Regions from separate parts of the Streptomyces sp. NPDC041068 genome, predicted to be linked through region 1. Evidence: riboswitches for the same ligand, from Rfam matches in the RefSeq annotation. Region 1 holds a riboswitch; each other region holds the start of a gene.

Region 1 (5,079 bases):
CGGGCGCGATGGCGACCGCGGGCGCCTCCTCCGACGACCCGGTCAAGGCCGCCACGGCCCCGACCACGACCACGACCGGCGCCATGGCGGACCCCGCCAGGCCCGCGACGGTGTAAGGACAGATCAGCATGAGCATCGACTGGGCAGCTCTCGGCTCCGTCTTCGGAGTCAGCCTCGCGGTGACGGTGGCCCTGGTGGGCCTGTTCACCCTCGGCATCGTCGGCCTCTCCAAGCAGGAGACGGCGTCGGCCTCCGGCGGCGGCTCCGCGGCCCTGGCCCGCACCGGCGCGTACGCCTGCTTCGCGCTGTGCGCGGCGGCCGTCGCGTACGGGATCTATCTGATCGTCGCCTGACGAGGGCCCGGCACGGGCTCACAGCAAAAACGCGCAACGCGCGCGGGGCCGGGAAGCACATCGCTTCCCGGCCCCGCGCGCGTTCTGCGTCTCCCGGCGCTCCCGTGACTCCAGAGAAACGACACATGTCAGATTGGTGTGAGCTCTTGGCTCTGGGCGGAGAGCGCATAGCATACTGCTGACGGCTTCCTGATAGGGTCCGTAAGCATATGGCGTATCGCCAGGCTTACTACAGGACCCCGTTCGACGGAAGAAGGAGCAGGATGCCCAGGGCTGTTGACCCGAGTCTCAATCGACGCAGGCTCCGAATCGAGTTGCGCAAGGCCCGCGAGAAGGCCGGACTGACCCAGCGCGAGGCATCCGACGCCTTGGAGTGGTCCCTTTCCAAGATCATTCGTATCGAGGCGGGCACCGTCAGTGTCTCCGTGACCGATCTGCGCGCACTGCTGCAGCACTACCGCGTGGACTCCCCCGAACTCGTCGCCGAACTGGAGGAGGCGGCCCGAGGATCGAAGGGGCAGAGCTGGTGGACGGACTTCTCCGACGTCCTCAACCCGACCTTCACGCAGTACCTGGGGTATGAGAGCGCCGCCAACTCCATCCGCACCTACCACCCGATCGTGATGCCCGGCTATCTGCAGACGGAGGACTACGCCGAGGCGCTGCTCGCGCCCCGCGTCCCCGAGGAGCGCGCCCGGCGCGTGGTCGAACTGCGGACGGCCCGCCAGGAGCGCCTCTTCGAAGGCGACGACACCCCCGAGACGTTCCTGATCGTGGACGAGGCGGCCCTGCGACGTCGCATCGGCACACCCGCGGTGATGCGCCATCAGCTCCAGCACCTCAAGGAGATGATGGAGCTCCCCCGAGTGACCGTCCAGATCCTCCCTTTCTCCGCAGGCGCGCACTACAGCACCCTGGGCAGCTTCGTCCTCCTCGGCTTCAAGGACGACGACGACCTGCTGTGGGTGGAGCACGCGGCGGGCTCGCTCGCCATTCGCGACGATCACGCGCTCCTGGCCCGGTACCAGGAGTGCTTCGGCACCATCAACGACCTCGCGCTCAGCGATGACGACGCGATCCGCTTCATCGACCGGGTCGCCGCCGAGGACTTCGCCACCAGTTAGGCCTGGGAGCAGGGAGCTGCCAGGCACGCAGGGAGGGACGATGCCGCCCACCGGACCGAGCGGTTGGAGTGCCGTACGGGACTGGTTCCGCACGGTCTTCCAGGGGGCGGAGGTGGCGGAGGACGATCGTCCGCCTGCGCTGTCGGACAACGACCTGCGGGGCCTGGTGATCAAGGAGGAGGAGACCACCGATCGCTACCTCAAGCTGTTGGCTGCCGAGCAGGAGCTTGAGATGGGCATGGAAAAGGCGCACTCAGACAACGCGATAGCCCGGTTCAAGGTCGCGATGCTCTGGGGTGGCTGCGCCGTGGTCCTCGTGATCCTCGCCCTCGCCCTGCTCGTCCACGCCGCACGTGGCGTGCGGGTCAGTCTTCCCAAGGGCGTGTGGATGCCCCTCAGCATCGTCGGCGCCGCCCTGCTCACCTGGGCAGGGCGGCGACTCGGAGCGTTCCTCCGTGGCCGTGCCGCCACCCGGCTCAACCGTGGTCCCGCTCCCGGCGACGCCCCTGGCTCACCAGACGAACGGACTCCGCGCGGTACGCCCTGACCGGGCCGTACCCCGCCGACCACAGTCCGATGGCCAGGGCGACCACAGCCGCCGTCACCAGCCATACGACGAGTTTGCCGCGGGATCCGTCCACCAGCAGCGAGGCCGCCGCCCCCACGACATTCGCCAACAAGCCGCACAGCAGGGAGTACCCCCAAGGAGAGGCGCCGTCGAGATGCGGCGTTCCCCTCCCTTCACCGACGCTCATCGACCTCTCCCCCGTTCAGGCCCGGACGCTATGCGCCGTGGAAACTCCCGGACTTGAGAGCGGTGAGCAGGCCGCGCCACGCGCCGCGGGAGAAGGCAAGCCTTGCCGCATCCGGATCCTTGGAGTCACGAACCATCACCCCCTCCCCGGCGAAACGCACGGCCACGCACTCGTTCCCATTCTCCGAGCGACTGCTCGTGCGCCACTGCTGCGCGGATGGGCCCCCGTCGACCACGCATACCTCCTCAGATCGAGAGGCGGCGTCCACTGGGGCGTCCCACCGTGACCGACGACCCTAGCGCCGTCACACACCGCAGCACAGGGCGCCGGGACGAACGGCCTCACATGTCCGAAACCAGGCAGCTGCCGTGCTTCTGCCGCTCTCCGATTCTCGTTTTCAGACTAGGGCGGGCGGATCCGATCGGCCAGAGGCAATCCGGTCCCGTGTGGGTCCCAACACACTCTCCCGCCGCAGGTCAACGGCGAGTTGACGGGCGTTCGCGGGGCGTGGTGGACTGCCGGGGCCAACTACGGCGGCAGAAGAGGAAGCCGGTGCGAATCCGGCGCGGTCCCGCCACTGTCATCGGGGAGACGCTCCCCGCAAGCCAGGAACTCTCGCCGCCGCATCACGTCGAACCAGGGCGCGGACACCCTGAGTGAGGACATATCGCCATGCTCGGCCGCCCGGTGCCGGTTCCCTTCCTGAGTACGAGTTCTCTCCTCAGTACGGCTGCGGGCTGAGCCCGTGAGTGCCGATCGCGACTTCGCGTACGGCGCCGCCGCCGGCCTCATCGGCGACCTGCTGCTCGGCGATCCCCGCCGGGGGCATCCGGTCGCCGCGTTCGGGCGTGCCGCGGGTGCCGTCGAGCGGGTGCTGTGGCGTGACCACCGCGGGTGGGGCGCGCTGCACGCCGTGGTGTGCGCCGGAGGCGCGGCGGGTGCCGCCGCCCTCGCTTCTTCTCTCGTACGCCGTTCACGCGCCGGATCCGTCGCGCTGACCGCCGCCGCGACCTGGTCCGTGGTCGGCGGGACCTCCCTCGGGCGTGAGGCGCGGGCCATCGGCGGGGCCCTTGAGGCCGGGGACATCGAGGTCGCCCGGGAGCGGCTGCCGCATCTGTGCGGGCGGGATCCGCAGGCCCTGGACGCGGACGGGATCGCGCGGGCCGTGGTCGAGTCCGTCGCCGAGAACACGTCCGACGCGGTGGTCGGGGCGTTGGTGTGGGGTGCGGTGGGCGGGGTTCCCGGGCTTGTCGGGTTCCGGGCCGTGAACACGTTGGACGCCATGGTGGGGCACAAGTCGGCGCGGTATCGGCGGTACGGGTGGGCTGCCGCCCGGCTGGACGATGTTCTCGGGTGGCCGGGGGCGCGGCTCACCGCGGTGCTGGCGGCTGCCGCCGGGGACTCGCCGCGGGGGGCCCTGCGGTCCTGGCGGGCGGATGCGGCGAAGCATCCGAGTCCCAATGCCGGGCCCGTCGAGGCGTCTTTCGCGGGGGCGCTGGGGGTTCGGCTCGGGGGGACGCTTTCTTATGGGGGTCGGGTTGAGCATCGGCCTGTTCTGAATGGGGACGGGCGCGATGTGCGGGTCGAGGACATCGAGCGGGCTGTGAAGCTTTCTCGGCGGGTGAGCTGGCTGGCTCTCGGAGTCGCGGTTGCTGCTCGGCTGACACGGCGCCCGGCGGTTGGGGCTGTGCCCACCCGTTCCGCCCTGCGGAACGGGTGGGCACAGCCGGGGCGGCCAGGACGGCCAGAGCGGCCAGAGTGGTCCGGACAGCCAGGACCAGCACAGCCAGGACCAGGACAGTCGCGTCAGTCTGGGAGATATTCATGAGTGGTGGGCTGCTTGTTGCTGGGACCACCTCCGATGCCGGGAAGAGTGTCGTCACCGCCGGGATCTGCCGGTGGTTGGTGCGCAAGGGTGTGTCCGTCGCGCCCTTCAAGGCGCAGAACATGTCCCTCAATTCCTTCGTCACGCGCGAAGGTGCCGAGATCGGGCGGGCGCAGGCCATGCAGGCGCAGGCCGCCCGTGTCGAGCCGAGCGCGCTGATGAACCCCGTACTGCTCAAGCCCGGCAGCGACCGGTCGAGTCAGGTCGTGCTCATGGGGAAGCCCGTGGGCGAGATGAGCGCGCGCGGCTATCACGGGGGGCGTCAGGCGGCGCTGCTCGACACCGTCGTGGGATGCCTGGAGGAGCTTCGGGGCAGCTATGACGCCGTGATCTGTGAGGGAGCGGGCAGTCCCGCCGAGATCAATCTGCGGCGTACCGACATCGTGAACATGGGCATCGCGCGCGCCGCCCGCTTTCCCGTGCTCGTGGTCGGGGACATCGACCGGGGCGGGGTCTTCGCCTCGTTCTTCGGGACGACCGCGCTGCTCAGTGCCGAGGACCAGGAGCTGGTCGCCGGGTACTTGGTGAACAAGTTCCGCGGCGACGTGTCGCTGCTCGAACCCGGCCTTGACATGCTGCACGGGCTCACCGGGCGGCGCACGTTCGGTGTGCTGCCGTTCCAGCACGGGCTCGGGATCGACGAGGAGGACGGGCTGCGGGTGTCCCTGCGGGGCGCCGTACGGGAGTCCGTCGTCGCGCCGCCCGTCGGCGAGGACGTGCTGCGGGTCGCCGTGTGCGCCGTACCGCTGATGTCCAACTTCACGGACGTGGACGCGCTGGCCGCCGAGCCGGGTGTCGTCGTGCGGTTCGTGGACCGGGCCGAGGAGCTCGTCGACGCCGACCTCGTGGTCGTACCCGGGACTCGGGGAACCGTCCGCGCCCTGCGGTGGCTGCGCGAGCGCGGGCTCGCGGACGCGCTGGCGCGCAGGGCCGCCGAGGGGCGGCCCGTGCTCGGGATCTGC
Region 2 (5,079 bases), on a different contig from region 1:
GGGCCGGATACGCCGTCTACCGGCTCCTCAAGCGGTACGACGTGCCGCTCATGGTCGCTGTGTTCTTCGGCGCGTTCGTCGCCGACCTGTCGACGTACTGCGTCACCAGCGTCCAGCTGGCCCTGGCCTTCCCCGACCCCAGCAGCGGATTCATCGGCGCTCTGGGCAAGTTCGGAGGCATCTTCGCCGTCACGCAGATCCCCCTCGCCGTCAGCGAGGGACTGCTCACCGTCCTGGTGATGCGGCTGCTCGTGCAGTCCAGCAAGGGCGAGCTGACACGGCTCGGCGTGCTGCTGCAGGGCAAGCGAGCGGCCACGGAGAAGCAGACGACGCAGACGGAGGCCAGCGCCTGATGAACCGGAACACGAAGATCAACATCCTGCTGCTCGTCGTCGTCGCCGCGCTCGCGGCGTTTCCGCTGGTGTTCGGCCTCGGCGACCACAAGAAGGAGCCGTTCACCGGTGCCGACGCGCAGGCCGAGACGGCGATCACCGAGATCGAGCCGGACTACGAACCGTGGTTCTCGCCGCTGTACGAACCACCGTCCGGAGAAGTCGAATCAGCGTTGTTCGCCCTGCAGGCGGCCATCGGCGCCGGTGTCCTCGCGTACTACTTCGGGCTGCGTCGAGGGCGTCGTCAGGGCGCGGAGCGCGCGCGGGCGGAGGAGGCCCCGGAGGACTCGTCGAGCGGCGCGGAGGACACCCGCGCCGACAGGGAACAGGTCTGACCCGGCGTGCTGCCCATCGACGCGGCGGCGCACAGCAGTCACTGGCGCCGTCGTCACCCCGTCGACAAGGCCGTCCTCGGGCTCGGACTCACAGTCCTCGCGATCTCCCTGCCGCCCTGGCCGGGAGCCGCCCTGGTGGTGATCGCCGCCCTCGCCGTACTGCTGGGGCCCGCGGGCGTGCCGCCCCGCAAGCTGTGGCGCGCCTACCGCGTGCCGCTCGGCTTCTGCGTCACCGGCGCCCTGACCCTCCTCGTCCAACTCGGCGGTCCCGAGGGGTTCGTGGCGCTCGCCGGCGACGGCCCTGCACGCGCGGGCGGTCTGCTCCTGCGGACCTCCGCGGCCTCGCTCGGCGTGCTCCTCTTCGCCTTCACCACGCCGATGTCGGACCTGCTGCCCCGCCTGGTGAAGGCGGGCGTGCCCGCACCGGTCGTGGACGTGGCGCTGGTGACGTACCGGATGAGCTTCCTGCTCCTGGACTCCATGAGCCGCATCCGGCAGGCGCAGGCGGCCCGGCTCGGCCACACCACACGGGCCGCCACCTGGCGCTCGCTCGCGGGCCTCGGCGCCACCGCGTTCGTACGGGCCTTCGGCCGGGCGAGCCGGCTGCAGGCCGGGCTCGCCGGACGCGGCTACGACGGCACCCTGCGGGTCCTCGTGCCCGAGGCCCGGATCTCCCGGGCCTTCGTGGCCGCGAGCGCGGGCCTGCTCGTGGGCCTCGCGGCCCTCACCCTCGTACTCGAAAGGTTCCTTCCATGAGCGAGCCGCGTGCTCTTCGCGAGCCGGGCGCTCCCAGTGGGCCGAGCGACTCCCTGGTCTCCCTGCGTGCGGCTTCGTACGCGTACGAGGAAGGCCCCACCGTTCTGAGCGGCCTGGACTTCGACGTCGTGGAGGGCCGCGCCCTCGCGCTGCTCGGACGCAACGGCAGCGGCAAGACCACGCTGATGCGGCTGCTCAGCGGCGGACTGCGGCCGGACGAGGGCGAGTTGACGGTCGAGGGCGCCCGCGTGACATACGACCGCAAGGGTCTGACGCGGCTGCGCACCACGGTGCAGCTGGTCGTCCAGGACCCGGACGACCAGCTGTTCGCCGCTTCGGTCGAACAGGACGTGTCCTTCGGCCCTTTGAACCTGGGCCTGCCCGACGCCGAGGTCCGGGCGCGGGTCGCCGAGGCGCTCGCCGCGCTCGACATCACCGCCCTGACCGACCGCCCCACCCACCTGCTCTCCTACGGCCAGCGCAAGCGGACCGCGATCGCGGGCGCGGTGGCGATGCGTCCGCGCGTGCTGATCCTCGACGAGCCGACCGCGGGCCTGGACCCCGACGGCCAGGAGCGCCTCTTGACCACGCTGCAGCGCCTGCGGGACGCGGGGACCACCGTGGTCATGGCGACCCACGACGTGGACCTGGCCCTGCGCTGGGCCGACGACGCCGCGCTGCTCACGCCCTCCGGGGTGCGGACCGGACCGGTGGCCGAGATGCTGGCCCACCGAGATCTGCTGACGCAGGCGGGACTGCGCCTGCCGTGGGGGATCGCCGTCGCGGAGCTGCTGCGGGCGCACGGCCTCGTCCCCGGCGTCGGCGAAGGGCCGCGTACGCCGGAGGAGTTGGCGGTCCTCGCGGCGCGCGGCGTCCAGTGATCATGGTTACAGCCTGAAGGGGTGGCCGGTCCGGCCCGCCGGGCGTACTCTTCGCAAGGCTTCGTCTGTTGACGAAGTGACAACTGAATGCATGCGCGACTGGGGAAAGCCGGTGGGAATCCGGCACTGACCTGCAACCGTGAGCGGCGCTCGACGCCGTGAGTCGGATCGCCCGGCGCGCCATGTGCACTGCTTCTCTCTGTCATGGTCTGCAGCGTGGAGCCCTGAGCCCCCGGTTCGTCACGGGTGTCCTGGGTCCTTGCGCGGGCCCCGGCCCCGAAGGACCCGAAATGGCCCGCGCGATACGCATGTTCGCCGCCGCCCTCGGCCTGCTCCTGTCCGCCGTCGCCCTCGGCCTGGGCGCGGCACCGGACACGGCGCACGCCCTGGACGCAGGACGCGGCAGGGCCGGATTCTGTCCGAACGGGAACGGCGTGACCGTGGTGGTGGACTTCCGCGAGCTGGGCGGCAGGACCATCGTGCGCTGTGCGGTGGGCAGCCAGGCCAGCGGGCTCGCCGCGCTCAAGGCGGCCGGTTTCGACGTGACCGGCACCAACAGGTGGGGCGAGTCCTTCATCTGCCGTCTGGAGGGCAAGCCGGGTACCGATCGCGAGCCGTGCATCGACACCCCGCCGACCAAGGCGTACTGGTCCTACTGGCACGCCCCCAACGGCGGTGCCTGGACCTACAGCCAGCAGGGCGCGACCTACCGCACCCCGCCGACCGGCAGTTTCGAGGGCTGGTCGTTCTCCTACAACCGCGAGGCGGACGAGGCGCCTTCGCCCCGGGTGGCGCCTCAGCGGCCCGCGGGTGGCGGTTCCGGTTCGGGCGGCGGGTCCGGTTCCGGTTCCGGTTCGGGTTCCGGTTCGGGAGGCTCCGGTGGACCCGGAGGCTCCGGCTCCATCGGCGGAGGCAGCAATTCCGGTGGGGGAGCGGGCGGTTCACAGAACGGCGGAACCGGAGCGGGCGACACGCTGCCCGGCACGGTCGCGGGCCTCGGACAGGACGCCAAGCCCCAGGACGGCGACCTGCCCGACGAGCACGAGGAGAAGGGCAAGAAGAAGGACAAGGGGAAGGACGAGGACGAGGACGGCAAGGAGAAGGGCAAGGACGGCAAGGAGAAGTCCGCCGATGCCACCCCGTCCGCGTCCGGTTCGCCGAACCCGGTGATCACCCCGAGCGAGGCCGCCGACTGGACGGGCGGCGACGACAAGCGCACCGTCGAGGCCGCCGGTTCCTCGGGCGCCCCGACCGGCACCCTGCTCGGCATCGCAGCCGCCGTACTGCTCGCCTCCGGCGCCGGTTTCACGGCATGGCGCCGCAAGCGCACGGCCCGCGCGGACACCACCACGTGACCGCCGACCTCGGGTGGCGCCGCGTGACTGCCGATCTTGGCTGGCGCCGCGTGATGGTCGCTCTCGGGCGGCGCCGCGTGGCCGCAGTGCTGGAACGGGGGCGCGAGAATTCCGCTCCCGGACGGCGCCGCGATGCCTCCGCCCCCGGGCGGCGCCGTGTGACCGCAGCCCTCGAACGGCGCCGCGAGACCCCGGGCCCCGGGCGCCGCCGTGAGAACCCGATCAGGTGGCGCTCGCTGCCGCGTGCCGTGCATCCGGGTGCCTGGTGGTTGTGGGCGCTCGGTATGGCCGCCGCGGCGAGTCGTACCGCCAATCCCGTGCTCCTTGTGATGATCCTCGCCGTCGTGGCCTTCGTCGTGGTGCGCAGGCGCGGGGACGCGCCCTGGGCCCTGGCGTTCCGGATGTATCTGGTCCTCGGTGCGTTCATCGTGACCATGCGCGTGGTGTTCCGGATCGTCTTCGGCGGCGGCCAGGGCGGCACCGTCCTGTTCACGCTGCCGCAGGTCACCCTGCCCGAAGCGGCCGCGGGCATCCGCCTGTTGGGCCCCGTCGCCGCCGAACAGCTGCTCGGCGGTCTGTACGACGGGCTGCGCCTGGCCACCATGGTCATCTGCATCGGGGCGGCGAACGCGCTCGCCAACCCCAAGCGGATGCTCAAGGCATTGCCGGGAGCCCTGTACGAGGTCGGCACGTCCGTCGTCGTCACCCTGACCGTCGCGCCCCAGCTCGTCGAGAGCGTGCAGCGGGTGCGCAGGGCCCGGCGGCTGCGCGGCGGCGCGGCCAAGGGCGTCGGCGCGCTGCGCGGCATCGTCGTCCCGGTCCTGGAGGACGCGATGAACCGCTCCCTGGCCCTGGCCGCAGCGATGGCATCGCACGGCTACGGCCACACCGGCCGCCTCGCCCCGCGCACCCGGCTGCTCACCGGCGCCCTCGTGGTGGGCGGGCTGCTCGGCGTCTGCGCGGGCCTGTACGGGGCGATGGGCGCGAGCACACCCCCCTACCTGGGAACGCCCCTGCTCCTGGCGGGACTTGCCCTCGCCGGTGCCGGATTCGTGCTCGGCGGCCGACGGGTGCGGCGCAGCACGTACCGGCCCGACCGGTGGCAGTCGGCCGAAGTCCTGGTGTGCGCCTGCGGGTTGGCCGCAGCCGTCCTGCTGTACGTGGTCTCGCGCACCGACGCCGCGTCCCTGTACCCCTCGCTTTCCCCGCTCACCTGGCCGGAGGTCGCGCCGCTGCCCGCCCTCGCGGTCCTGGTCGGCGTGGGGCCCGCCTATCTGGCGCCGGAACCCCCCAAGTCGTCGGACCCCGCAGGGGATCCGACGGCAACCAAACCCCTGGAGACGGCCACGTGATCGACTTC
Region 3 (5,079 bases), on a different contig from region 1:
CGTCACCATGGGCCTTCTCAACCGGCACAAACCCGGTCCGCACGACCTGAACACCTACCCCTCCCGCCACCCCTCATGGGTGCTCGCCTGCGACTCGAAGCGGCCTCTATACTTCTACAGCCCTGTAGATAAGGGCTTTTGACGAACGATCACATGAAGGAGTGGACGCCGCGATGGTGTTCAAACGGCTGCTCGGCTCGCTCGGTGTGGGTGGCCCCACGGTCGACACGGTCCTGGACCCGGGTGCGGTCCAGCCCGGTGGCAGTCTGTCGGGTCAGGTCCATCTCAAGGGCGGCAACGCCGACTTCGACATCGAGCACATCACCCTGGAGCTGGTAGCCCGGGTCGAGGCCGAGCACGAGGGCGGTGAGAGCGAGGGTGTCGTCACCTTCGACCGGTTCACTGTCGGCGGCGGGTTCCGCCTCGCCGCGAGCGAGGAGCGCAGCGTGCCGTTCAGCGTGACGCTGCCCTGGGAGACCCCCGTCTCGGAGTTGTACGGGCAGGGTCTCGGGATTGTGCTCGGTGTGCGTACCGAACTGTCGGTGGCGGGCGCGAAGGACAAGGGTGACCTGGACCCGCTCACCGTGCGCCCGTTGCCCGTACAGGAGGCGATCCTGGAGGCCCTCGGCCAACTGGGTTTCGGCTTCCGGTCCGCCGACCTGGAGTACGGCCGCATCGGCGGTACCGGCCAGCAACTTCCCTTCTATCAGGAGATCGAGCTCACCCCGGCCCCGCGGTACTCCCACGCCGTCAACGAGATCGAGCTGACCTTCCTCGCCGGCCCCGGGGGCATGGAGGTGGTCCTGGAGGCGGACAAGCGCGGCGGGGTCTTCTCCTCCGGCCATGACACCGTCACCCGGTTCGCGGTGGGCCACGACGAGGCGGCGCGCGCGGACTGGAATGGCGTGGTCGACGGCTGGATTCGGCAGGTCATCGAGCACCGCTCGTCGTACGGCTCGCACGCCGCGTATGGACACGGTGACCCCTATGGCTCGGGGAACGGCCACGGCGAACACCACCACGGGCGCGAGGATCACCACCGCTCGGGACCCGGCATGGGCACCGTCGTCGCGGCCGGCGCGGCCGGGCTCGCGGTCGGCGTCGTCGGCGGCATGGTTGCGGCCGAAGCAGTCGACGAGGTGGGCGACTTCTTCGAGGGCGACGACGAGGAGGACGAGGGGTAGTCGGCGCACACAAGGACATCAGGGAGCAGACCTGAGGCATCCGACCTCTACGTCAGCGCCTGACGACACGGTTCTCCCCCTTACGGTCCCCCGCTGCCCGCACGACTACGCCATCGCATGCGGGCGGCGGTCCGCGCCTCGTTCTCGGCGCTCTCCGAACTGGCCCTCTCCGCAGGCGAGAGGGGATCGTGGTTGTCGGCCCGAGAGTCAAGCCCCCTTTCCGACCTGGGGGGGCATCGTGGCCGGGTAGGGATTGAGCAAGGAAGTTGGGCGGTCGGCCGCTGAGTCCGATCAGTGCGGCCGGTGTTCGGCGCGGGACACCACGCCCTCGGCCCCCCGGCCCTGCCGAGCAAGGCTCCGCCGTACGCCCTCTCACGCCGACCGCATCTGCGTACCCTCTACGCACCACTGTCAGGTGGGCCCGGCGCCCGCTCGAGAGACTGCCCGAACCGAATGTTCCAGCGCCCGGCTCGTCCGCTGAGCTCCGTCGCAGTCAGGGGCGGCACGTCGATCCGCCAGAACGCCGACTGGGGTGCCCCGAGCACCCGTACCCCCGCGGCTCGCACCACTTCCGGATCCACCACGGCCGTGCTCCGCCCTGGCGACTCTGCGGCCCCGTCCAGCCAGGCCGAGATCCGATCACAGAAGTCCCGTACCGACTCGCCACCATGAGGCGCCGAGTCCGGATCCGCCAGCCACTGGCTCACCGCCTCCGGTTCCCGTGCGCTCACCTCGGCCAGGGTCGCGCCGCGCCAGCGCCCCACATCGAGCCCGACCAGTGCGGGTACGACCGCGGCGTCCAGACCGAGGGCCTCGGCCGTTTCGCGGCAGCGCACCGAAGGGGAGACCCAGGCACGGTCCCCCGGCGGCAGACCCTCGGCCGAGGCCCGCGCACGCCTCAGACCAGAAGCATCCAGCGGGCACCTGTCGTCGAAGCGCGCCTCCCGCAGCGCCCCGCTGATGGCGGGTGAGATCAACACGACTCGACTCGTCACACGTCCGTCCCGCTTCTCAACATCATTGCTGCCCGCGGGACTTCACGCCCCGTGCACCCCATGACCGTGCTCCCTCACGCCCTTGGCCTCCTCTTCCCTGCGCGGTACCTTCTCGTCGATATCGACGACGGGTTCGCGGAAGCCGGTGGAACTCCGGCACGGTCGCGCCACTGTAAACCCGGTCCTCACCCCTGGGTGGGCCGCGTGAGTCAGACCCGCCCCGCCGTCCTGTGCACCACCGAGACGGGACGCGAGTTCCCCGGGAGGGCCTGCCATGGCGCAGTCTGCCGCTCAGCCGACCACCACCCCCACCGCCGTACCAGCCAAGCTGCCGATCGGCGCCATCGCGCCCTGGGCGGTCTTCTTCGGCATCCTGATGCTGGTCCTGCTCTACTTCGTCGGCGTCGAGCAGGGCGCCACATCCGTGATGAGCGGCCAGGACGTCCACGAATGGGTGCATGACGCCCGCCACCTGCTCGGCTTCCCCTGCCACTGACGGCAGCGGAGAGTCGTACAGCCCATGAACTCTGCAACTGTCCGCAACCTGCTGGTGCGTGGCATGCTCGCGGGACTCGCCGCGAGCATGCTCGCCCTCGCCGTCTCCTACTTCTTGGGTGAGCCAGGCGTCGACGCGGCGATCGCCTTCGAGGAGGCGCACGCCCACGAAGACGAACACGGCGCGGAAGTCGTCAGCCGCACGCTGCAGTCCACCGCCGGCCTGTCAACCGGTGTTCTCGTCTATGGAGTCGCCTTCGGCGGGATCACCGCCCTCGCGTACTGCTTCGCGCTCGGCCGCATCGGGCGCTTCGGGCCACGCGCGAGCGCGCTGCTCCTCGCGGCCGCCGGTCTGATCACTGTGTACGTCGTGCCGTTCCTGAAGTACCCGGCCAATCCGCCGGCCGTCGGCGACCCCGACACGGTCGGACGGCGCACCGCCCTGTACTTCCTCATGATCGCGCTCGGCGTGCTGCTCGCCGTCGGCGCGGTGGTCCTGGGCAAGCGCCTCGCACCACTGCTGGGCAACTGGAACGCCACCATCGCCGCGAGCGCGTTCTACGTCCTCGCCGTTGGGCTCGCCTACGTGTTCCTGCCGTCCTTCAGCAAGGTCCCGGAGCACTTCCCCGCCGCTGCGCTGTGGGAGTTCCGGCTGGCGGCGATCGCCGTCCAGATCACCCTGTGGACCGCCTTCGGGCTGGTGTTCGGAGTCCTGGCCGAACGCGCACTGGCCCCTGCTACGGCGAGCTCGGAGGGGGGAACGGAGACGGTCGTCAAGGGCTGACGGTCAGGAGCCGGAGGAATACTCTCTTCGTGAACGGCAGGGCCGACGCTCCCCTGAACGGTGGAAGCCGACGCTCCCCTGAGCGGAGGAATGTGACAGCACGACCTCGCGTCTTCATGGCCTTCTCCTCACGCGCGCCCGCGGACGCAACGCTCGCCGCCCGGCTGACGGCGGTACTCCGGGCGCGAGGCGTCCCGGTGGCGGCGCGGGCGGACGACACCTGCACGCACTTCCTCGCGATCCTCTCCGGGACCACAGGCACGTCCACGTCCGCCTCCACCCCGGCCGAACGGGACGTGGCGGAGCAGATCGCGAGCGCCGTGGAGAGGCGGCGCTCGCACGGCACCCCCGCGCTGTTCCTGCTGGCACCGGACGGCACCGACCTCGGCCGACTCGCCGCGCCCGTCGGCCCGTTCCGCCGCATCCGGTGGCACGACGGGTTCGGCGCGCAGGTCGATGAGGTGGCCCGCGCCCTGGACGTACCGGTGACACTGCCGAGCGGTGCGGCCGGGCTGATCGACGACAAGACGGCGGGCTTCCTCGGGCGCGAGTACGTCTTCGACGCGATCGACGACTTCGTGGGCGGGCCCGCGGGGCGCGGATACTTCCGCCTCGAGGGTGATCCGGGCGACGGCAAGACAGCGATCATGGCCGAGTACGTGCGCCGCACCGGCTGCGTGGCTCACTTCAACGTACGCAGCCAAGGCATCGTCGGTGCCCGGCAGTTCGTGACGAACCTCGGCGCCCAGCTGCGTGCCAAGTACGGCATCGCCGCCCCGGCCGACGCGGGCGACACAGGCCGCTACGGCGAACTCGTCGGCCGGATGCTCGCCGAAGCCCGTGCCGCTCTGCCCGACGACGTGCCGCTGATCGTCGCGGTGGACGCCCTGGACGAGGCGGAGCGGCAGGAGGAGTCGGACGCGGTGAACGTCCTGTTCCTGCCGCCCGTGCTGCCGGCCGGCGTGTACGTCCTGGTCAGCAGCCGCCGGGCCGAGGTGCCGCTGCGCATCGAGACGGCGTGGAGCCGGTACGACCTGGGCGAGCACCTGAGCGCCGCCATGGTCGACATCCGCGACTTCCTGACGCGCACGGGCGGCTCCCACTCCGAACTGGCGGCGTGGCTCGCATACCAGCGCATCCCGCTGGGCCGGTTCGTCGACGTCCTCGCCGAGAAGAGCGAGGGCAACTTCATGTACCTGCGCCATGTGCTCCCGGAACTGAGCGGCGGCCTGTACAGCGACCTCGACATCCAGCAGCTGCCCCACGGCCTCGAGAACTACTACGAGAGCCACTGGCGGCTGATGGGCATGACCGCGCGGCCGTCCCCGCGCACCAAGATCTGGGTCGTGTACGTGCTGTGCGAGGTGGCATCACCGGTCTCGATCGCCCTGCTCGCCAGGGTGATGCGCGAAACCGACGCGCGGGCGGACGCCATCGGGATCCAGGAAGTCCTCACGGATTGGCGGCAGTTCCTCCGCCGGGAGAGCACTCCGGACGGTCCTCGCTTCAGCATCTACCACAGCAGTTTCCGGGACTTCCTGAAGAAGCAGGACACCGTTTCCAGCGCGGGCGTGAGCATCAAGGGCATCAACGAGGCGATCTCCGACGTGCTGTGGGAGAA
Region 4 (5,079 bases), on a different contig from region 1:
GGCGCGTCGAGATCACCGGGCCGCCCGACCGCCGTATGACCGTGAACGCCCTCAACTCCGGTGCCCGTGTGTGGATGGCGGACTTCGAGGACGCCACGGCCCCCACCTGGGAGAACATCGTGGGCGGTCAGCTGAACCTGCTCGACGCCATCGAGCGCAGGATCGACTTCACCACACCCGAGGGCAAGGAGTACCGGCTCGCGGACCGCGAGAGCCTCGCCACCATCATGGTCCGCCCGCGCGGCTGGCACCTGGACGAGGAGCATCTGGCGTACGACGGCCGGTCCGTGCCCGCCGCCCTCGTGGACTTCGGCCTGTACTTCTTCCACTGCGCGCAGCGGCAGATCGACGCGGGACACGGACCGTACTTCTACCTGCCGAAGCTGGAGAACCGCTACGAGGCCCGGCTGTGGAACGACGTCTTCGTCACCGCCCAGGACCTCCTCGGCATCCCGCGCGGCACGATCCGCGCCACCGTCCTCATCGAGACGATCACCGCGGCCTTCGAGATGGAGGAGATCCTCCACGAACTGCGCGAGCACAGCGCCGGTCTCAACGCGGGCCGCTGGGACTACCTGTTCAGCATGATCAAGACGTTCGGCCACCGCACCGACTTCCTGCTGCCGGACCGCGCCAAGGTCACCATGGCCGCGCCCTTCATGCGCGCCTACACCGAACTGCTCGTGCGCACCTGCCACCGGCGCGGCGCCCACGCCATCGGCGGGATGGCCGCCCACGTGCCGGGCAGGGACCCGGCGGCCAACGAGGCCGTGTTCGCGAAGGTGCGTCTCGACAAGGAGCGCGAGGCCGAGGACGGCTTCGACGGCTCCTGGGTCGCCCACCCCGGCCTGGTGCCCGTGTGCCGCGAGGTCTTCGACGCGGTCCTCGGCACGAGACCCCACCAACTCGACCGCGGCAGGGACGACGTGGAGGTCTTCGCCCAGGATCTGCTGTCGGTGCGGCGCATCAGCGGGCCGCCGACGCCGGAGGGCGTGCGCACCAGCATCGCCGTCGCGCTCGGCTACTTCGCCGCCTGGCTGCGCGGGCAGGGCGCCGTCGCCCTGGACGGACTGATGGAGGACGCGGCGACCGCGGAGATCGCCCGCGTGCAGATCTGGCAGTGGCTGCGGCACCGCGTCATCGAGCGCGAAACGGTGCGACGCCTGCTCGACGACGAGCTCGCCGCCCTGGGTGCCGCGTACCCCTGGGCGCCCCTCGACGACATCCGAGCGCTCTTCGAACGCACCACCCTCAGCGGCGAGTTGCCGCTGTTCTTCACCCCCGATGCCTACTCCCGGCATCTCGTGCGGCAAGCGGAGGCACAGGCATGAGCGAGGCCATTCGACGCGTCGGCGTGGTCGGCGGCGGACAGATGGGCGCAGGCATAGCCGAGGTGTGCGCGCGAGCGGGCCTGGACACCGTGGTGTGCGAGGCGGACGCCGTGGCGGCCCTCGCCGCACGCGGGCGCGTCGAGGCGTCGCTGGCACGCGCCGTGCGGCGCGGCAAGCTTGCCGAGGACGCGGCACGGGACGCGTTCGCCCGCATGATGTTCACCGGCAGCCTGGAGGACCTGGCCGACCGCCAGCTGGTCGTCGAGGCCGTCGTGGAGAACCAGGACGCCAAGACCGAGGTCTTCGCCGCCCTCGACAAGATCGTCGAGGACCCGGACGCGATCCTCGCGACCAACACCTCCTCGCTCCCCGTGATGCGGCTCGGCATGGCGACCACCCGCGCGGACCGGGTCGTGGGCCTGCATTTCTTCAACCCGGTGCCGGTGCTGCCCCTGGTGGAGCTCGTCACCTCCCTGCACACCGCCCCCGAAACCGCGCGCCGCGCCGAGGAGTTCGCGGCCTCGACGCTGGGCAAGAGCGTCATCCGCTCCCGTGACCGGTCGGGCTTCGTCGTCAACGCCCTGCTGATCCCGTACCTCCTGTCGGCGATCCGCATGGCGGAGTCCGGCTTCGCCACCGCCCAGGACATCGACACCGGCATGGAACTGGGCTGCGCCCATCCGCTGGGCCCGCTGAGGCTCGCGGACCTGATCGGCCTGGACACCGTCGCCTCGATCGCCGAATCGCTGTACGAGGAGTTCCGCGAGCCCTTGTACGCCCCGCCGCCGCTGCTGCAACGGATGGTGGAGGCTGGGTTGTTGGGCCGGAAGACAAGGCGCGGCTTCCACGTGTACGGCGAAGACTGACGTCGTCACGTGCGGCGATGTCCGATAGGCTGATCCACGCAGCTGGTTCGCCCCGTCAGCCAGGCGGGACGCGTCGCAAGAGGGAACCCGGTGGGAATCCGGGACTGCCCCGCAGCGGTGAGCGGGAACGACCGCCGTCATACGCACTGGGTCCGACAGACAGGGCCTGGGAAGCGACGGCCACTAGGTGTCTCGTACGACGAGACGTGCCCGCGAGTCCGAAGACCTGCCAACTGCCCGTGCGCGGACCACCCGTGCGCGGACATCCCGGTGACCTCGTGGGCGGGTCGGCGTACATATCAGGCGGACGACCGCGCCTTGCCGCGCGAGGCCGTACCCGCCCGATTCGTCACCCCTTCGCGCTCGCGTCCCGTCGCCGGGATCTCAGGGATTCATCTCGCGAAGGAGATCTCCGTGACCGGCAAGACCGCAGCCGCGGCAGCACGGGCCACCGTGTACGGCTACCCCCGCCAGGGCCAGAACCGCGAACTGAAGAAGGCCGTCGAGGGCTACTGGAAGGGCCGCGTCACCGCCGACGCCCTCCGGTCCACCGCCGCCGAACTCCGCGGCAGGAACTGGCGGCAGCTGGCCGAGGCCGGCATCCACGAAGTGCCCACCGGCGACTTCTCCTACTACGACCACGTCCTGGACACCACTGTCATGGTCGGCGCGATCCCCGCGCGCCACCGTGCCGCCGTGGACGCGTCCCCCCTGGACGGCTACTTCGCCATGGCCCGCGGCACCCAGGACGTGGCGCCGCTGGAAATGACCAAGTGGTTCGACACCAACTACCACTACCTCGTCCCCGAGTTGGGCCCGGACACCGTGTTCACGGCCGACTCCACCAAGCAGGTCTCCGAGTTCAAGGAGGCCCTCGCCCTCGGCCTGACCGCCCGGCCCGTCCTGGTCGGCCCGGTCACCTACCTCCTGCTCGCCAAGCCCGCCCCGGGTGTCGCCGCGGACTTCGACCCGCTCACCCTCCTGGACCGGCTCCTGCCGGTGTACGCGGAGGTCCTCGCCGACCTGCGCGCGGCGGGCGCGGAGTGGGTTCAGCTGGACGAGCCCGCCCTCGTCCAGGACCGCACCCCGGCCGAGCTGAACGCCGCCGCGCGCGCCTACCGCGACCTGGGCGCGCTCACCGACCGGTCGAAGCTGCTGGTGGCGACGTACTTCGGGCGGCTCGGCGAGGCGCTGCCCGTGCTCGCCAAGGCCCCGGTCGAAGGCCTCGCCCTGGACTTCACCGAGGCCGGCGCCGCCAACCTGGACGCCCTGGCCGAAGTCGGCGGACTGCCCGACAAGCGGCTGGTCGCCGGTGTGGTCAACGGCCGCAACATCTGGGTCAACGACCTGGAGAAGTCCCTGGCCACCCTCGGTACCCTGCTCGGTCTCGCCGACCGGGTCGACGTGTCGGCGTCCTGCTCCCTGCTGCACGTGCCCATCGACGCCACGGCCGAGCGGGACATCGAGCCGCAGATCCTGCGCTGGCTCGCCTTCGCCCGCCAGAAGACCACCGAGATCGTCGCGCTCGCCAAGGGCCTCGCCCAGGGCACCGACACGATCGCCGCCGAACTGGCCGCCAACCGCGCCGACCTGGCCTCGCGCGCGGGCTCGCCGATCACCCGCGACCCCGCCGTGCGCGACCGCGCCGCAGGCGTCACCGAGGCCGACTCCCGCCGCTCCCAGCCGTACGCCGAACGGGCCGCGGCCCAGCGGGCCCACCTCGGCCTGCCCCTGCTGCCGACCACGACCATCGGGTCCTTCCCGCAGACCGGCGAACTGCGCACCGCCCGCGCCGACCTGCGCGCGGGCCGGATCGACACGGCCGGCTACGAGGAACGCATCAGGGCCGAGATCCAGGAAGTCATCTCCTTCCAGGAGAAGGCCGGTCTCGACGTCCTCGTGCACGGCGAGGCCGAACGCAACGACATGGTCCAGTACTTCGCCGAGCAGCTCACCGGCTACCTCGCCACGCAGCACGGCTGGGTCCAGTCCTACGGCACGCGCTACGTCCGCCCGCCGATCCTCGCGGGCGACATCTCCCGCCCGGAGCCCATGACGGTGCGCTGGACGACGTATGCCCAGTCCCTGACGGGACGCCCGGTCAAGGGCATGCTCACCGGTCCCGTCACCATGCTCGCCTGGTCCTTCGTCCGCGACGACCAGCCGCTCGGCGACACCGCGCGTCAGGTCGCCCTCGCCCTGCGCGACGAGGTGAACGACCTGGAGACCTCCGGGAGTTCGGTGATCCAGGTCGACGAGCCCGCCCTGCGCGAGACGCTGCCCCTGCGGGCTGCCGACCGCCCGGCCTACCTGGAGTGGGCCACGGACGCCTTCCGGCTCAGCACCAGCGGCGTGCGCCCGGACACGCAGATCCACACCCACATGTGTTACGCGGAGTTCGGGGACATCGTCCAGGCCATCGACGACCTCGACGCCGACGTGATCAGCCTGGAGGCGGCCCGCTCGCACATGCAGGTCGCCCGTGAACTGGCCGCCCACGGCTACCCGCGCGAGGCGGGACCCGGCGTCTACGACATCCACTCCCCGCGCGTTCCCAGCGCGCAGGAAGCGGCCGAGCTGCTGCGCGCGGGCCTGGAGGCCATTCCCGCCGAGCGGCTGTGGGTGAACCCCGACTGCGGCCTGAAGACCCGCGGCTGGCCCGAGACCAGCGCATCGCTCGACAGCCTGGTCACGGCCGCCCGCACGGTCCGTGAGGAACTGCGGGTCGGGAAGCAGACGAAGTAGGACCGGACGCTGAACCCTTTGCCCCAGTGAGGGCGTCGGCGGCCGTACCGCTCAGCGCAGTACGGCCGCCAGCAGGTCGGCCCCCAACGCGGTCAGATCGGGCACGTTGAGGGTGTGCCGGACATAGCGGCCGTCCC

What was found. A riboswitch is a leader RNA that binds a small molecule or an ion and turns the genes downstream of it on or off. The one in region 1 is predicted to bind cobalamin.
Region 2: linked by a shared signal. The riboswitch ahead of AB0B50_RS27515 (hypothetical protein) and the one ahead of AB0B50_RS24510 (cobalamin biosynthesis protein) in region 1 are both predicted to bind cobalamin.
Region 3: linked by a shared signal. The riboswitch ahead of AB0B50_RS01665 (CbtB-domain containing protein) and the one ahead of AB0B50_RS24510 (cobalamin biosynthesis protein) in region 1 are both predicted to bind cobalamin.
Region 4: linked by a shared signal. The riboswitch ahead of metE (5-methyltetrahydropteroyltriglutamate--homocysteine S-methyltransferase) and the one ahead of AB0B50_RS24510 (cobalamin biosynthesis protein) in region 1 are both predicted to bind cobalamin.

The regions. Positions count from the first base shown of each region.
Region 1 is NZ_JBEZCG010000010.1:332,971-338,049, reverse strand. It holds gene AB0B50_RS24535 (inorganic phosphate transporter) at 1-116, shown strand, start outside; gene AB0B50_RS24530 (hypothetical protein) at 129-353, shown strand; gene AB0B50_RS24525 (helix-turn-helix transcriptional regulator) at 617-1,477, shown strand; gene AB0B50_RS24520 (hypothetical protein) at 1,518-2,024, shown strand; gene AB0B50_RS24515 (DUF397 domain-containing protein) at 2,261-2,467, opposite strand; cobalamin riboswitch at 2,735-2,867, shown strand; gene AB0B50_RS24510 (cobalamin biosynthesis protein) at 2,978-4,060, shown strand; gene AB0B50_RS24505 (cobyric acid synthase) at 4,057-5,079, shown strand, end outside.
Region 2 is NZ_JBEZCG010000012.1:188,212-193,290, forward strand. It holds gene AB0B50_RS27495 (energy-coupling factor ABC transporter permease) at 1-353, shown strand, start outside; gene AB0B50_RS27500 (energy-coupling factor ABC transporter substrate-binding protein) at 353-727, shown strand; gene cbiQ (cobalt ECF transporter T component CbiQ) at 734-1,483, shown strand; gene AB0B50_RS27510 (ATP-binding cassette domain-containing protein) at 1,480-2,364, shown strand; cobalamin riboswitch at 2,410-2,559, shown strand; gene AB0B50_RS27515 (hypothetical protein) at 2,655-3,719, shown strand; gene AB0B50_RS27520 (CbiQ family ECF transporter T component) at 3,743-5,071, shown strand; gene AB0B50_RS27525 (ATP-binding cassette domain-containing protein) at 5,068-5,079, shown strand, end outside.
Region 3 is NZ_JBEZCG010000001.1:439,172-444,250, reverse strand. It holds gene AB0B50_RS01675 (sporulation protein) at 174-1,184, shown strand; gene AB0B50_RS01670 (histidine phosphatase family protein) at 1,583-2,179, opposite strand; cobalamin riboswitch at 2,265-2,417, shown strand; gene AB0B50_RS01665 (CbtB-domain containing protein) at 2,454-2,675, shown strand; gene AB0B50_RS01660 (CbtA family protein) at 2,700-3,458, shown strand; gene AB0B50_RS01655 (hypothetical protein) at 3,551-5,079, shown strand, end outside.
Region 4 is NZ_JBEZCG010000012.1:210,933-216,011, forward strand. It holds gene aceB (malate synthase A) at 1-1,331, shown strand, start outside; gene AB0B50_RS27600 (3-hydroxybutyryl-CoA dehydrogenase) at 1,328-2,197, shown strand; cobalamin riboswitch at 2,224-2,446, shown strand; gene metE (5-methyltetrahydropteroyltriglutamate--homocysteine S-methyltransferase) at 2,612-4,942, shown strand; gene AB0B50_RS27610 (helix-turn-helix domain-containing protein) at 4,994-5,079, opposite strand, start outside.